2 regions of the Shewanella sp. DW31 genome follow, and region 2 is predicted to be linked to the other one. Evidence: riboswitches for the same ligand, from Rfam matches in the RefSeq annotation. Region 2 holds a riboswitch; the other holds the start of a gene.
What was found. Region 2 has a riboswitch for cyclic di-GMP ahead of GWI56_RS18560 (glycosyl hydrolase family 18 protein). Riboswitches for the same ligand answer to the same signal wherever they lie in the genome.
Positions count from the first base shown of each region.

Region 1 (4,431 bases), on a different contig from region 2:
TTAGTGGCCGCGGCGATACATAATCAATCGACCAGAGCCGATAAATCACTTATCTATTTAAACTGCGCTGCATTGCCTGAGTCCGTCGCCGAAAGCGAGTTATTTGGGCATGTAAAAGGGGCATTTACGGGGGCAATCAGTCATAGGCAAGGCAAGTTTGAACTCGCTGACAAGGGGACCTTGTTTTTAGATGAAATCGGGGAGCTTCCCTTGGGGCTGCAAGCTAAGTTATTGAGGGTTTTACAATACGGTGAATTACAGCGAGTGGGCAGTGATAAGAGCCTAAAAGTTAATACTCGGATTATTGCTGCCACTAATCGAATTCTGCACCAAGAGGCAACGGAAGGGCGCTTTCGTTTCGATCTTTACCATAGGTTGAGCGTATTTCCTATCCACGTAGCACCATTAAGAGAGCGTGGGCAAGATATTGTTATGCTGACAGGTTTTTTTCTTGAACGTTGTAAAGCGAAGTTAGGACTCACCCATATCAATATCACACCCGCAGCGCAGCAGTTATTAGAGCAATACACATGGCCGGGTAATGTGCGTGAGCTAGAGCATGCGATACACAGGGCTGCGGTGTTGGCGAAAGCCGAGCTAAAAACGGCTTACATCAGCTTAAGTGATAAACATTTTCAGCTCGATTCTTTGATGAATCAAGCACACAGAACAGTCGACGAAGATAGGCCATCAGATGCCGCAACGCCAGCCAGTGAATTAGCATTTAGGTCTGAGTCGGCCTGTCGTGAGCGACAATCGCAAGATAATTCCAGTGTTATACTGGGGCTTAAGGCGGCGACTGAGAGATATCAGCGTCAACTTATTCGTCAAGTTTTAGCCGCGAATCAACAAAATTGGGCTGCGTGTGCAAGAATATTGCAAATCGATACAGGTAATTTGCACCGACTTGCAAAACGGTTAGGTTTAAAAGAATAAAATATTGCGTGAAGAAATTTTATTCTGCAGCAAAACCACAGCCTCGATTCTTAGAAGAACAGTGTTGCTACGCCTAAGAGTGCGAACAATACCGCGCAGCCACGGTGTATCCACAACATAGGTAATTTTTCGGCGCTGAAGTGGCCTGCGATCACTACGGGTACGTTAGCAAGCAGCATGCCTAAGGTTGTGCCTGCAACCACCATAGTTAATGAATCGTATTTTGCGGCTAATACCACAGTTGCGATTTGCGTTTTATCCCCCATTTCGGCGATAAAAAACAGGATAAAGGTAGCGAGAAAGGGGCCCATTTTATAGAAACGGCTCTCTTCTGCATCGACTTTATCTGGGATTAACACCCAAAGAGCGATCGCGAAGAAGGACGCAGCCACTAAATAACGTGCAAGATCTGGGCTTACCCAGTTAATGGCCCATTGACCAATCCAAGCGGCGGCAAAATGGTTAAATAATGTCGACAGCAAAATACCTAAAATAATGGCGGTTTTATTTTTAAATCTTGCGGCGAGGATTAGTGCAAGTAATTGAGTTTTATCACCAATTTCGGCGATAGCAACCGTAAAGGTTGAGGCAAGTAGGGCTTCCAAGTGTGATCCTTTAGGGGTGGTTATGACATAAGCACAATAAACCGTCCACCCCTAGGTGCGGTAATTGTGCTCAGGTCTTGCTGGGCAAATCTATGATTTGCTGTGAACACCATGGCATGTTGCCAAGTATGTTGATGTTCACCCTAGATGACGATGGTTCGAAATCCAGTTAGCTACTCCCCCGAAGCGAGGTGGGCATTATACCTAGGTAAGATTTAGTTTCAAGCACGAGTTTATAACAGTAGGTGCTGATAAATGTTTGACGGGTGTCAGAAAAATACCGATTCACATTCTGTAACTTAATGAATATAAATGAATTATTTTTTGACAACGTTGTCTTTTGTTGCTAATTTAGCCAAGTCATTTCTACTTAGTTACATACTGTTAACTCGTAGTGACTCAATGATAACGACTGTATTTGGCAAACTAATTGAAAAGTTAGGACGCAAAGCTTCCGGTCTAAGGTTGTAAATGGATTTTTTAGTGAACTAAGATAGCGGAGTTGCCGCAGAATTCGATTTCTGTGAAAGATAAACGACTGCTGTTTAATGCTGTTGTTTGCCCAAATACCACTTTTATATCTAAGCCTATCATTATGTTTAGGATGATAGGCAATCAATGGAGTGCATTAAAGTGGCAAATCCTACTGTTTTTTCCCCTATTTCTAAATTGAGTTTATTGGCCGCGGCAGTAATGGCGACGAATGCGTTTGTGAGTATCTCTGCGCAGGCGCACGGTTATGTTGTGGCACCTGAATCGCGTTCATATGCCTGTAAAACAGGTAAAAATGCCAATTGTGGTGCGGTGCAATGGGAGCCGCAAAGTGTTGAGGGGCCATCGGGTTTTCCTGAATCAGGTCCTGCTGATGGCAAATTGGCGAGTGCTGGCAATGGTGCTTTTTCACCTTTGGATGAACAAAGTCCGAGCCGTTGGGCAAAGACGGATATTAAAGCGGGCTGGAATAAGTTCAGTTGGCAGTTCACAGCAAACCATGTCACCCGTAATTGGCGTTACTATTTAACTCGCCAAGATTGGAACCCAAACCAAGCTTTGAGTCGAGCGAGCTTTGACTTAGCACCCTTTTGCGTAGTTGATGGTGGTATGGAACAGCCGCCTAAGTTAGTGACCCATGACTGCTACGTGCCAGAAGGTCGCAGTGGTTATCAAGTGATCTTGGCCGTGTGGGAAGTGGGAGATACGACGAATAGTTTCTACAATGCTATCGATGTGAACTTGGGCTCGGGTCCTGTTGTGCCGAGTGAATGGCAAGATGTGGGGGATATCAATCCGTCACTCGATCTAAAAGCAGGCGATAAAGTGATGACCCGGGTGTTTGACGCCAATGGTGAGCAAGCGGCTAAGCAAACAGTCATTACCATTAGCGATGCGACTCAAGGTGATAAACAAAATTGGCCTTTCCTATTAGCAAGCGCGATTAATGCCCAGCAGTCCCAGTTAAAAGCGGGACAAAAAAATGCATCGGGTGTGATTGAGCCTGTGTATGGCAAAAACGACATTTTTACAGCGAAAAACTCAGGTATTGAGCGTGTCGAAGTGGGATTTGATTTAGCACCTGCTCCGGGCAACAGCCTAGAAGTCACTTCACTTGCTGACGATTATCAAATTATCGACGGTGCGGCGAAGGTCAGCTTTGATGTGAGCAGTAACGCCGAGATGCTAGTGTCAGCGTATTTGTTTAGCCATGATGGCACCGCGTCAGGTTTTGTGAGCCAAACTGTTAACAATACCAGTGCTAGTTTAGTGTTAGACGTTGTTGAGCCTAAAGCTGGGCATTATCATTTGCAGGTAAAAGCTGAGCCTAAACAAGGTGATGTTATTCAGCAGAACTTTGATCTCTTCTTAAAGGATCAAGCTCCTGCACCAGAAGCTGATTTTGTATTCCCAGCAGGCGTGAAAGGTTACGTTGCAGGTACTACAGTGTTACAGCCTAAAAATGGCAAAGTGTATCAATGTAAGCCATTCCCTTATAGCGGCTATTGCGTGCAGTGGTCGGCTTCTGCCACAGGATTTGAGCCAGGTGTTGGCGCTTCTTGGGCTATGGCGTGGACTGAGCTGTAAATTAACTTTTTGAGCTAATCAATTCTCAACATGATGTGATTGGGCTTAAACATATTCACTGTGTTTAAGCCCTTTTTGTCTGCATCGGATGGAAAAAGACCGGCTTTATTTTGATTCGAGCCTAATACAAGATTACAGGTATTCTCAACAAAGGTAGCGATTTTGTTGGCTTGTATATTTTCGTTTATCACAGCGCTATTAAGTTGTTACCGTACCGTTTGCTACCCTTCTTTGTTCACAACTGGCTTGCCCACTGGGTTTGGCTCTGTTAATGTCCCAAACTATCTATTTAATCGATGCTTATATCGGTACATTAATTTGGGCTATCACAATTGAAAGTCATGCCATTTTTCAATAATCGATTTAGTTAGCCTCAATGGCTACTGGGTTGAAACATTCAAAAGCTATTGGGGCCAATTGATCTGCTAGGTCGAGATCTGATTGGATGCTTTAAGTGATGTGTCGCTTATTTCGATTTAAGACGCAAGGCTTTATCGGTTCAAATCTTACTCAAATAAAATAATAATTAATTATTGAACAGGACTATTGTGTGAATTCAAAAATGTTAGGCTCGATCGCCATCGTTGCCGGGACGGCCATTGGCGCAGGTATGTTAGCGTTACCTTTAGCCACAGCGGCTTTAGGTATTATCCCTGCTTTAGTGTTACTCGTCGTTATTTGGGGCGTGTCCGCCTATACCTCATTACTTATGCTCGAAATTAACTTACGCACTGGCGTGGGGGATAACGTGCATGCTATTACGGGTAAGTTACTGGGTAAAAAAGGTCAAATAATTCAAGGTGCTTCTTTC
Region 1 is NZ_JADWMP020000012.1:3,753-8,183, forward strand. Features, by position in the region: gene norR (nitric oxide reductase transcriptional regulator NorR) at 1-936, shown strand, start outside; gene GWI56_RS11475 (TMEM165/GDT1 family protein) at 987-1,541, opposite strand; cyclic di-GMP riboswitch class I at 1,952-2,051, shown strand; gene gbpA (N-acetylglucosamine-binding protein GbpA) at 2,175-3,620, shown strand; gene GWI56_RS11485 (aromatic amino acid transport family protein) at 4,183-4,431, shown strand, end outside.
Region 1: another riboswitch for cyclic di-GMP. It lies ahead of gbpA (N-acetylglucosamine-binding protein GbpA); the one in region 2 lies ahead of GWI56_RS18560 (glycosyl hydrolase family 18 protein).

Region 2 (4,431 bases):
AAACCATAGGCGACATCGGTTTGGGTTGCTCCCAGTTGAATAGTCGCATTCGCCATATCCGCATTCGCGATGGCAACACTTGGCCCAGAGACTTGAGTCCAGAGATAGCTTAAGGCAGCGTTTTCAGGATCGCGCGAACCGCTACCATTGAGCGTCACATCGGCGGGACCTGTGACATTCACATCCACGCCCGCATTGGCAATGGGCGCTTTATTCACTGGCGGAGTGGTGCCTTCACCATGGCCTAAACCTTCGTGCATGGCATTCAGAATGTCACCATTATCGGCATCAAGTTCCCACGCAAAAAGCCCACCAAGTTGATTAGAAAGCACATATTGCCCCTTGGCTTTAACTGAACGAGCATCATCGAAAGTGATTAAATCGCCAGTAGATGCCTTGAACAAAGATGGCGCCTCGGCCGTTTCGTCATAGCTGTAAGTCCAACCACTTCCCATGTAATCGTTCGCTATCTGACGATAATCCACCACACCAGCTTCCCAAGTACCTTTCACTTTGCCCGTTGCCGTCCCCGTAAAAGGATTATTACCACTGTAGCCATTAACACCTGTCCAGCCGCGGCCATACATAGCGGCACCGACCACAATTTTCCCAGGGGTCACGCCTTGGCCTAACAGCGCATTAACGCCATTAGCTGTGGTGTAACGAGTATTAGGATCCCAACTCGCTTCATACAGATTGGTTTGATGGCCGAGTTCAGTATTAGTCCAACCACCATTAAAGTCGTAACTCATCAAGAAGATGTAATCCATGTACTGCTGAGCAGCCTGATAATCGACTTTGTGAATTTTATCGTCACCTGCGCTAATAGCTGAGGTCAGCTCATAGGTACGACCCGTTTCGGCGCTTAGTTCATCAAGCATCGCCCGCAGTTCACGCATCAGAGTCACATAGGTTTCACCGTCATTGGCATTACCTAAATTTGGGTTAGCGCCATTCCCCCCTGGAAATTCCCAGTCGATATCAACGCCATCGAAGAATTTCCATGTCTGTAGAAACTCTTTCACCGAAGCGACAAAGATATCGCGCTTGGTTTTATCACCGAAGAAAAAGAAGGGATCCGAGAGGGTCCAACCACCGACCGAAGGTAAAATCTTCAAATCTGGATGTGCTTGCTTAAGTGCCATCAATTGACCGAAGTTACCTTTGTAAGGATCTGAATGCTCACTCACTCCCGCCTGCGGTATTTGAATCGCTGCCCAAGGATCGTGAATCGCAACTTTAAAATCACCACGACCACTACAGGCACGTTGCAACGCTTCGAAACTGCCTTCGATTTCTTTCAAGCTATCATTGATGCCATCACCACCACAAATTGGGGTAAAGCCATATAAAATATGGGTTAAGTTTTGCGCAGGTATCTTATCGACCGGGAATTTACGGCCGTATACGCCCCATTCGACAAAGTAACCTCCCACCACTTTGCCTGATTTATTAGCATAGGGACGGTTGTTTTCTTTTAGGGGAGCATTGAGTGGCACTAAATGGCTGCCGTCGGTATCAGCCACCAGGATTTGTTTAGCATCGCTCGCCGTACAGCCATCACTGTTACACAGTTGTACTTGCATCTGATAACGGCCGCCCTTGTTCACCTTAAAGTTAGCGGTTCCCGACGCGCCAGATGGACCTTCCCAAACCACATTGCCGTTGAGCAACACTTGGGCTTTATTGCCCACATAGCCACTCCAAAGGTTCCAACTGACGGAGACATCGGCGGCATCTTTCACCGTAACTAATTGATTGTAAGCGGTAGCCGCTTGATTCACTTCAATAATAGCGAACTTAGTTTCGCCCCAACCTAAAGTCGGTTTACCGGGCGCCGCTGCAAAAACGCTGGCACTGATGGTAGATGCCAGCGCTGATGCCACTAGCAAGGCTGATGTTGAAATTTGAGTCTTGAACATGAGATATCCCTATTGAATTTTTATATGAATCAATAAGACAAACAAAGCGTAGACAGGAAACAGCACTCTCTTAAAACCATGCAAAACGACTGACAACTGCACGAAGAAAAACCTGTGGTATCCCCGCTATCATAGGTACAGACGAACCCTTAGACCGGAGGCTTTGCGTCCCAGTTTTTCAACTGGTTTGCCTTTTACACACAATGACAACGTTGTCATTGCAAATATCAGAATAAGCGTAAGCGCAATAAAATTGCAACAAAATATTATCAACTGTGTTATTGGCTAAAATCGTAAATAGAACTAGACATCTGATAAGAAAGGAATTATGCAAATTAAACTATCGCTAATATTTACTTTGGGTAATGAGGATTATCTGAATACTTTAAAAATAAAAAAACAGGACTCGATATGCCAAAGGCATCATAAGTCCTGCTTTATATTTCACAATTTACGTCGCTTATGCTGCTAAACCTCAATCACTAAACATTCATGGCGCAAACCATTGTCGAGCAACATGATGATCCTTATGCGCGGGGGTAGTCCCTTGCGAGCATCACTGATAAACCGCGGCAAACCAAGGTTTCCATATCATCGACACGATTGATTTTCATCTCAGCTAAGGGCGCGCTCAATGCCATTTGCTTTAAGCTTTCGAGACAGCCTTTGTAGTAAGGAGCGCTATTCATCATACCGCCAGCAAGCCAAATTCGATTGGGATTAAATAAATTAACCGCCCACGCTAATCCCATGCCGAGATAACTGCCCGCGCGATATAAATCATCCTGAGTGGAGATTTTACGGCTGCGCACTGAATCGCCACTGGCCAGTTGCTCTAAACTAAACTCGCCAGATTCGGTCATCACGCGACAAGGCCCCAACTCCCCCGCCACGCCCGTCGCTCCCGTAAAGACTTGTCCATTAAAAGCAATAGACATACCGATCCCAGTGCCGCACATGACCAATAACTCACAGGCATATTTGGCATCACAAATCGCTTGCATACCCGCATCGATATCGTTGCAGATAAACTTAAGCTTACCCTGGGTTTTGACTGTATCGAAGCTCAATCCATTAAGTCCAGGTAAAGATTTACAAGAAACCAAACGATTATTTTGTACCAGTCCAGGTACGGCAATCGCTAGTTGGTAATGCTGTAAATCATAATCACGTTCAAACGCCGCAATTTGATTATTTAACTCTTCAATTTTAAAACCTTCACCTGTGGGGATTTTATATTGTTCTGTATGTCCCGCGAGCTGAAGTTCGAACAGGGCTTTGGTACCGCCCACATCTATTGTTAGTATTTGCATCGCTTACTCCACTGATACATGTGCCCCACTCTGACCCCGAGTAGAGATGGCAAATGTTAGCATAGGGTCCAAATGTTAGCGATTGAATAAAACTTAAGTTGCTAATTTGTAAGGAACAAGTCCTAATTAAAACATGACCAACCTTTTATTTAATTCACTTTCCATGCTCAAAATCACATAAATAAATTAACAACAAACCCCATAACCTCAAGCGTCTTACCTGCACAAATTCACGATTGTATACAAAATCCTTTATTCGCTACCCTTGCATCTAGCGCGCTAGACTTGCGATAATCCGAGCCGGTTAAAACTCAAATCAACATAAACCTACTCATCCTTAGGCGATCTTCGCCTACCGACTCGCATAGCATGCCAGTCTTAATTGGAGCCCATATGTCACAATCAATCGCTAACCGTCTCGGTGCTATTCGTAACGAATTAACATCTGCTAATCTCGATGCTTTTATTATTCCCCGTGCCGACGAATATCTGGGCGAATATGTGCCAGCACATAACGAACGTTTGTACTGGGCAACCAACTTTACCGGTTCGGCGGGTATGGCTATCGTATTGAAAGATAAAGCCGCAATATTTACCGATGGCCGCTATACGGTTCAAGTTCGTTTGCAAGTCGATGCCACACTTTTCAGTTATGAAAGCCTAACCGATACACCACAAATTGAGTGGTTATGTGACACGCTACCAGCGGGGTCACGCGTCGGCTTCGATGCGCGCTTACACACCTTAGCTTGGTATGAAAATGCCAAAGCAACCTTAAATAAATCCCAAATCGAATTAGTTGCAGTTGAACAAAACCCTATCGATTTGCATTGGCAGAATCGCCCAGCACAGTCGAACGCGCCTATCACTTTGTTTAGCAACGAGAGTGCAGGTAAAACCAGCCTGCAAAAACGCATTGAAATTGGTACCTTAGTAAAAAAAGCCGGTGGTGATGTTGCCTTAATCGCCGCCTTAGATTCTTTCTGCTGGCTACTCAACATTCGCGGCAATGATGTACCGCGCCTGCCCGTTGTACTCGGCAGTGCCCTGCTCCACGCCAATGGCGATATGCAGCTTTTCACCGATTTAAGCAAACTCCCAGAGGGCATTGAGGAGCATGTTGGTGCTGGCGTAAGCTTTAAGGGCGAGGCATCTCTTGCCGATACACTCGCCAGCATGCAGGATGTAAAACTACT
Region 2 is NZ_JADWMP020000026.1:34,769-39,199, forward strand. Features, by position in the region: gene GWI56_RS18560 (glycosyl hydrolase family 18 protein) at 1-1,922, opposite strand, end outside; cyclic di-GMP riboswitch class I at 2,036-2,124, opposite strand; gene GWI56_RS18565 (ROK family protein) at 2,450-3,235, opposite strand; gene GWI56_RS18570 (aminopeptidase P family protein) at 3,629-4,431, shown strand, end outside.